2 regions of the Paraliobacillus sp. X-1268 genome follow, and region 2 is predicted to be linked to the other one. Evidence: predicted binding sites of a transcription regulator. Region 2 holds the regulator's gene; the other holds the start of a gene.
The links. The regulator NrdR, encoded in region 2, represses ribonucleotide reductase genes. The targets are predictions, from matches to a motif close to AACACNATATATNGTGTT.
Positions count from the first base shown of each region.

Region 1: the regulator NrdR is predicted to act here: its motif matches at 1,714-1,731, upstream of D2K62_RS08480 (anaerobic ribonucleoside triphosphate reductase).

Region 1 is NZ_QJSK01000004.1:186,918-191,357, forward strand. Features, by position in the region: gene D2K62_RS08465 (zinc ribbon domain-containing protein) at 1-553, shown strand, start outside; gene D2K62_RS08470 (zinc ribbon domain-containing protein) at 576-1,325, shown strand; gene D2K62_RS08475 (DUF1540 domain-containing protein) at 1,401-1,553, shown strand; gene D2K62_RS08480 (anaerobic ribonucleoside triphosphate reductase) at 1,746-3,632, shown strand; gene nrdG (anaerobic ribonucleoside-triphosphate reductase activating protein) at 3,629-4,111, shown strand; gene D2K62_RS08490 (nuclease-related domain-containing protein) at 4,103-4,440, opposite strand, start outside.
Region 2 is NZ_QJSK01000026.1:24,495-28,934, forward strand. Features, by position in the region: gene ytaF (sporulation membrane protein YtaF) at 1-30, shown strand, start outside; gene coaE (dephospho-CoA kinase) at 97-687, shown strand; gene speD (adenosylmethionine decarboxylase) at 1,000-1,377, shown strand; gene D2K62_RS17065 (cytosolic protein) at 1,540-1,920, shown strand; gene nrdR (transcriptional regulator NrdR) at 1,967-2,431, shown strand; gene D2K62_RS17075 (replication initiation and membrane attachment family protein) at 2,498-3,874, shown strand; gene dnaI (primosomal protein DnaI) at 3,886-4,440, shown strand, end outside.

The DNA.
Region 1 (4,440 bases), on a different contig from region 2:
AGTGGAAGCTCACGCTGTCTTGACTTTCCCATGGGGAGATGTAACAACTGAAAAAACACCAATTGATTATGCTTATATTGATTTAGCTGTGCCTAATCCTTTTAATGAAGAAATGCAGACAGATATCATTAACACCATCCATGCATTTGGACAAGATTATGCGCTAGCTGGTGAAGCAATGGATGCGTCTTTATTCACGACAGCAACAGATGCATTTATAACGGAAGAAGCATATAGCAACTACAGCTATATGGAAGATTGGGACGAGCGTTGGACTGGCACATATAAAAAAGCTGTTGTTGATTTAGATAGTTTCTACTTGTATCAAACAGACGATACATATGAATTAAGTGTAAATGCTGCGTTTTATTACGATGATGCAGCAACCTACTATGTAGACGATGAAGAGATAGATACCGCCGAGGAGATTAATGAATGGGAAATCACATTCGTATATCAAGCCGATGAAGCTAGCTGGTTAGTAGCTGATTATGCTGGCCTTTGGTCATTTAATGATGAAAACACAGTCGAACGTGTTGTTGAAACAAATTAATTATAACTAAGGGGAAATGAAAATGAATTGTCCAAATTGTCAAGCACCACTAGAGTCAGACGCAAAGTTCTGTACAAACTGTGGGGTGAAAATAGATCACATACAAACGGAAAACACTGATACAGAGCCTGTACAATCAACAGGAACAGCACCTAGTCAGACAACCGATTATGTCCAGCAAGGAAAAGATATTAGCAAACAATATTGGCACTTCATTCCTAGTGCATTAGCAAATCCTTTTGCGGCAAGTAAACATGCAGGTCCAACTAATAAAATAAACGGTCTGATTACGCTGATTTTATTTTCTTTACTGATTCCGTTATTTTCTTATATTAGCTTATCATCTTATTTTAGACCGCCATTTGTTGAAATGGTAGTGAAGCCATTCTTTATTTTTATTATCTTTTTCGCGCTATTACTTGCGGTTAAATATGGTGTTGCAAAGTTAATGAAAGCAGACGTTTCCTTTCTAAATGTTATGACTCGTTTTGGTATATTGATGGTTTTACCAACAGTGACAGCTTTAGCTGCTGTTTTATTCACCATTTTAGGTGTTGAAGATTTCAGCATTATTTTACTAATCCTTTCGATGAGTCTTGCTAGTATAGCGAGTTTCGCGACTGTTTTTTCGATTAAAGAGAAAGCACCTGCTACAGGTGGGCTTGATGTTTTTTACGGCGTTGTTCTAACATATGTTGCAATGGCGATCATTTTATTGATTATTGGCGATAGTATTTTGTATGAATTGGAAAACAGTTTTTACGGATTTTAGGATTTAGTTGTCAATAACTAACACGGATTATTTTTGATGGTTCTTGATAAACTACTGTCATAGGAGGTGGGCGCATTGGCTAAAGATGTTCTATGTGAAGTGCACAATTGCAAGTACTGGGCGAAAGGGAATCATTGCAGCGCAGAAGCTATCTATGTAGTAAGCCATCATGGTAAAAGTGCTGCAAACCAAAGAGAAACTGATTGTCAAACATTTGTACAGCAATAAGCACACCTTCTTTATCGGAACGGATTCAGTTAGCCACTGGATCCGTTCTTTCTATTTTATAAGATAAAAAATTTCTACTGTGATATATCGCACAGTTTTCTGTTCTATCTTCGTGCTAAACTATTTCATATGTACTATATATAGATTATTTCAGTATATAAATACAATATATTGTAATCGGAGTGATAAACTATGCACACACATATAGAAACAGAAGACATGCTATTACAGTCGTTAGACGACATTGTTTATGCAAGTAATCAAGATCTTATCCAAGAGAATGCCAATGTCGATGGCCAATCACCGATGGGACAGATGTCGAAATTCGGATCAGAAGCAGCAAAACATTATGCCAAACAAAAAATGTTAAGCACGGATGTCAGCCAAGCAATTGCAGACAATTTCATCCATCCACATGATCTAGATTTCATGCCAACTGGTACGACAACTTGCTGTCAGATTCCACTTGGTAAGATTTTAAAAGATGGTTTTAATACTGGACATGGCTATATGCGTGAACCAAATGATATCGGAAGTGCGATGGCTTTAGCGTCTATTATTTTTCAATCTAATCAAAACATGCAACATGGTGGACAAAGTTACCCTATGTTTGATTTTGATCTTGCACCATATGTATATAAAACGTTTTTAAAGCATAAAAAGCGTTTGACGAACTATGTGACACGTTATACAAGTATAGAAATTGCAACTATTGCATGGCATGAAACTGATCGTGATGTTTACCAAGCTTGTGAAGCTTTTGTCCACAATTGCAATTCCATGCACTCGCGTGGTGGTGGCCAGGTACCATTCGTATCAATTAATTATGGAACGGACACTTCTATGGAAGGTCGTTTAGTAATGAAGAATATCTTGCTCGCAACAAAAGCAGGACTTGGTAACGGAGAAACACCTATCTTTCCGATTCAAATTTTCAAAATGAAGAAAGGTGTTAATTTTGAACCGGATGAGCCAAATTATGACTTGTATCAATTAGCACTTGAAACGACTGCTAAACGTTTGTTTCCAAACTTTAGCTTTATCGATTCCACATTTAATTATCCCTATTATGACGGTTCGCCTGAATCAGAAGTAGCCTATATGGGCTGTCGAACACGGGTGATGGCTAATCGACATGGAGACGAGACGGGTGTACAACGTGGCAATTTATCGTTTACTTCGCTTAATTTAGTGAAAATGGCTTTATTAACAACTAGTGAAACTGCATTTTTTGAAAAGCTTGATCATTATATGACACTTGCGATTAAACAATTACTCGAGCGTTATCAGTTTCAAGCAAAAAAACAAGCACAACATTTCTCCTTTCTCTACGGACAACAAGTTTGGAAAGATAGTGATCAGTTAGAAGCAAGTGACCAGTTAACAGATGTTTTAAAACATGGCACATTAAGTATCGGTTTTATTGGTTTGGCTGAAGCACTTGTCGCACTTACAGGTGAACATCACGGCGAGTCTGATGAAGCCTATCAATTAGGCTACCGTATTGTTGAACATATGCGTATGTTCGTTGATCTAGCTGCAGAGCGTTATGACTTAAATTTCTCGTTAATCGCAACACCAGCTGAAGGTTTGTCAGGAAAGTTCACTAAAAATGATCAAGCTGTATTCGGTAAAATCCCTCGGGTAACTGATCGTAACTATTATACAAATTCTTATCACGTACCTGTTTATTATAAAATAAGAGCATTTGATAAGATTAAAAAGGAAGGCGCTTTTCACAAGTTATGTAATGGTGGCCATATTTCCTATATTGAATGTGATGGCGATGTCTCAAAAAACACCAAAGCACTTGATACACTGATTAAAACGATGTCAATGAATGACTTTGGCTACGGATCGATTAATCACCCTGTCGACCGTTGTACATGCTGTGGCTATACCGGTATCATCGATAACGAATGCCCTAAGTGTCATAATAACGATCAAGAAAAAGTCGAACGGATCAGACGAATCACAGGTTATCTTGTTGGAGACATGAAGAAGTGGAACTCTGCCAAACGCGCAGAGGAAAGCCAACGTGTCAAACACCAAACAAGCAGTAAGGATACAAAGCAATGAGGGTAATGAATATTATTCATGATTCCGTTGTCGATGGCGAAGGGTTGCGGACAGTTATTTTTTTCGCAGGCTGTCCTCACTTCTGCCCAGGGTGTCATAACCCTGCTAGTTGGAACATTCGTAATGGTATTGAGATGTCCGTAGAAGAAGTCGTCCAAGAGGTCGCTAGTAATCCTTTAACAGATGTGACCTTATCAGGTGGGGAGCCTTTTTTTCAAGCAAAAGAAGTTGCAGAGGTTGCAAAGCGATTGAAAGATTTAGGAAAACATATCTGGGCATATAGCGGTTATACTCTCGAACAGCTGATAGATGCAGAAGATGTCCATCAACGCGAGCTACTTTCCTATTGTGACGTACTAGTGGATGGGCCGTTTATCTTAGCTAAAAAAGACTTAACACTATCCTTTCGAGGCAGTAGTAATCAACGCATTATTGATTTGCATAAAATAGATGTTCCATTAGAAAAGGCTTCACTTTGAGTGAGCCTTTTCTAGTGTTTGCAGTTTCTCTGTTAGTTTTGTTACGTTTTCCTTACTTAAGCGTGGCGTTTTATACGTCTCAATACTTGCAACGATATCATCATACAAGACGACGGTTTTATTCTTCATTAGACTTGGATCAATTGCTAGAATAGCTTTGTTCGAAAAGGCAACAATAGTCGTTATGTACTTCTCATTTAATTGCAAAAATTCTGCTACGTGCTGCTTTCTTTGTTCGTTAGCTCTTAATGGATTAATGAATGGTGTCTGTTTCTTTTTCACTTGAAAAAGCCATTCTTCATCTGTTTCCTTTCCATAAATAGAGCCAT
Region 2 (4,440 bases):
ATCATAGGTATTGTCAAAATGATAGGATGAAACCAATATAAACTGTAGAAAAAGATTTGGTACAGGTAAAACAAGAGACAAGGGTGAAAAATAGCGATGACTAAAATAATCGGATTAACTGGAGGAATAGCTTCAGGTAAAAGTACAGTAGCTAATTTATTTCGGGAAAAACAGATACCAATAATTGATGCAGATGTCATTGCGAAAGAAGTTGTTGAGCCTGGAAAAGAAGCCTATTTTAAAATAGGTGAAGCGTTTGGTGATAATATTTTACAGATTGATCGTGCCATTGATCGGAAAAAACTTGGTCATATTGTTTTTCAAGATAAAATTGCACGTGAGAAATTAAATGCAATTGTTCATCCCTATGTTAAAGATGAAATATTTAAACAAAAAAATACTTATATAAATACGAATGAGAAAATAATCGTTTTAGATATACCGTTATTATTTGAAAATAAGTTGACCTCTCTTGTTGATCAAGTTTGGCTTGTTTTCGTTAATGAGTCCATACAATTAACTAGATTAATGAAACGCAATGGTTTATCAGAACGTGATGCTAAGAGTAGAATAAACGCACAAATTCCGTTAAAACAAAAGGCTGAAAATGCAGATGTTATTATTAATAATAATGGGTCAATAGAAGATACAAAAGAGCAATTCGAACAGTATATAAATCAAGTATAAACATATAAACCTGTCTACTCAATTTGAGAAGATAGGTTTTATTTTGTAGTTTTAGGGAAAAATATAATATGTCTACAAATTTATTTTTGTAAAAAAATCTTGCCAAACTTTTAAAAAACAGATATAATTCGTTTGTGTGTGCTTATGAGAAATAACACATCCTAAATATGTTATACTAACAGCAAAGCTTTTAAATAGGTGCATTAATGAATGCTTAAAGGGTTAGGATCTCTTTGGACTAACTTTCCCCCGTGGCAGCTCATCCAAGTTTATTTAAAAGGTATTGATTAATAAATAAGGGGGAATTATCGAATGGATACAATGGGTAGACATGTTATTGCTGAAATGTGGGATTGTAATATAGATACTTTAAATGATATGGGACAAATTGAGAAGATCTTTGTTGACGCAGCTTTAAAAGCAGGTGCAGAAATAAGAGAAGTTGCTTTTCATAAGTTTGCTCCACATGGTGTAAGTGGTGTAGTAATTATTTCTGAATCACACTTAACGATTCACAGTTTTCCAGAACATGGTTATGCAAGTATTGATGTATTTACATGCGGTGATATTATTGATCCAAATGTAGCATGTGATTATATTTCAGAAGCCTTGGAATCTGGTAATTGTGAAAAAGTTGAATTGCCACGTGGTATGGGTCCAATTCAAGTACCTAAATATAATGCGCTTTAAATAATTTGATTTGCAGCCCCTTTGCTGGAATAAACAGTAAAAGGGGTTTTTTATCTAATTATCCAAAAAATTAAACGCTTTGATATCGTTTTCTTATAGGAAACATGTTAGAATAATCTTAGAAGTATATAATATGTAACTAAAGATATTGAGGTGCGGTATATGGCTATTAAAGAATCAATTGATAAATTCTTTAACAATCACTCGGAAACGAAAGACAAACATTGGGACAAACAATTACAAACACGCTATTTCAAAACTACAAAAGATAGAGCTTTTAAGATAGTAGAAGAATATTTTAAGAGTAAGAAGGGTTGCGAAATAATTGCAATATCGGATGAACATGGTGAAATTAGCTGTAACCTTAAAGGTGGCAAAAAAGTCTTTATTACAGCAACCATTATCATGGTGAAACCATTTCGAACAGCGATTGATTTTTCAGTTACAACAGAGTCAGTTTTCCCTTTTGATTTAGGATATAGCCATAAGTTAGTCCCGAAACTTTATGATGACCTAAAAAAGGAAATGACGCTTGTTGATTAAACTTGCATACAAAGATAGAGGGAATAAATGATAGGAATGATAACAGATGCGGTGCCCGAATTGTCAATATAGAAACACAAGAGTATTGGATTCAAGGCCAATTGAAGAAGGACGTGCGATTAGAAGAAGACGTGAATGTGAAGAATGTGACTTCCGTTTTACAACTTTTGAGCGTATTGAAGAAGTTCCTTTAATTGTTGTTAAAAAAGAGGGAATTAGAGAAGAATTCAGTAGGGAAAAATTACTGCGTGGCTTGATTAAAGCTTGTGAGAAGCGACCCGTTGCACTTCAACAATTGGAACAGTTAACAATGGAAGTGGAGGACGAATTACGGAGTCGTGGTACTGCAGAAGTGCAAAGTCAAGAAGTTGGCGAATTAATTATGGATCAGCTCTCATCAATTGATGAGGTTGCCTATGTGCGATTTGCATCTGTTTATCGTCAATTTAAAGATATTAGTGTGTTTCTAGATGAATTAAAGGATTTAATAAAAAATTCAGATGATAAATAAATCAAGATTATAGATGAGCCAAGAGGCTCTTTTTTTCTTTAAATAGAAGGACAGGGGGGAGAAATAATGCAACAACACATTGGGAAGTTACTGCCAGGTCATGGGTATGTGATAACATCCGAACAACAACAACTTACGCAAGCACACCTTCTGGCTTTAATGCAATTATATCAACCGTTAGTTGGCATTCATGCCGTTTCACTCTACTTAACATTGTCTAGTCAATATCTTAGTTCATCTAATCCTGATGACGTTCAGACACATCATATGTTGATGCAGTATTTAAATATCCCTCTTCCTCAAATTTATGAAGCAAGACAAAAATTAGAGGCAATCGGTATATTACAAACTTTTAAATATGATGATGAAAACCAGACTAAATTCACATATAAATTATTGACACCTTGTTCACCAGGTTTATTTTTCGAGAATGGTATGCTGTCACAGTTGTTGTACCATCAACTTGGAACCGATAAATATGATCAGTTATATGATATATTTAAAGAGAATAAAGTGACAACAAATAATAAAGGCGTTAATGTCACTGCCCACTTTACTGATGTTTTTAGTAGTAAGGAAACAAACACAAAATTGGAAGTATCAGATGGTTCATCTATAGACGAAGAAAATGACGGCCCAATGATTGGCAATCAAACAATAGATATGGATTGGTTGGCACAATTATTGAAGCAGCGCATGTTGCCTACTAATCAAATTCTAACTGCAACGAATATAAAATTAATAGAGCAAATGAGCGTATTATATCATTTAACTAATTTAGAGATTGAAAAAGCATTGTTGTGGGCTATTACAGATGAGAATAGCTTGAATCATAAAGAATTTAAAACTGCTTGTATGGATTTATCAGAAAGTATGCAAGCTCAACCAAAACAAGCAAAAAATTTAGTTAATCAGAAAACAACTTATACAAAAAATACAGACGAGCCAAAAAGTAAACAAGATCAATTTATGCAAATGTTAGAAGAAAGAACACCAAAACAGTTATTAGAAGACTTATCTAGTGGAAATCATGCTTCTCAACAAGATTTAAAAATAGTTGCTGATATTATGTCATTACATGGCATTACACCTGGTGTCATGAACGTACTCATTCATTATGTATTACTTAAAACAGATATGAAGTTAACAAAATCATATGTAGAAAAAATAGCTAGCCATTGGGCTAGAAAAAACGTAAAAACAGTTAGACAAGCTATTACACTAGCAAAATCGGAACATAACAAGTACCAAGAATGGGGAAATAATAAAAAATCTTATTATAAACCAACTGGGAAAAAAGAGGTTGTTCCCGATTGGTTTAAGGAACAAAAGCAAACACAAGCTGCTAAAGAAAAAGAAAAAACGGTAACTAATAGAGAGCAAAACGAAGATGTTAGTGAACTGTTACGAAAATATAAAGAACAAAAATCAAATCATTCTTAAGGGTGGTGCACATGGAACCAATTCAAACTTCATTAAAAAAATGGATGAGAGAAAATCAGTCTTTTCAAAGCTTTTATAAGGAAATGAAGCAAGAGGTTTTACAAGATACTGAAATCAAACAGCTGTTAGAAAATCATCCGCTTTTATCTGATAAAGATATTGAAAGACAATTAATGAAACTATATGAATATCATTCTCAAAATAAAGATTGTGCTAATTGCCCAACAAATGGTTGTAAGAATAATGTATTGCCAGGATATAAACCTAGGATTGAAATTGAGGGTAAAGAAATCCGTTTATTTTATGAAAAATGTAAATACACCATACAGCAAGAAGAACAAAGAAGAAAATCGTCATTAATTAAAAGCTTATATATGCCAAAAGATATCCTTCAAGCATCAATTTCAAAATTAGATGATCAAGATGAAAAGCGACATAAAGCAATTAGAGAAGTTGTGACGTATATTAGCAAAATCGGTAGTGAATTACCTGAAAAAGGATTGTACTTTTATGGTCCATTTGGAGTAGGCAAAACATACTTTTTAGGTGCCATTGCAAATGAATTA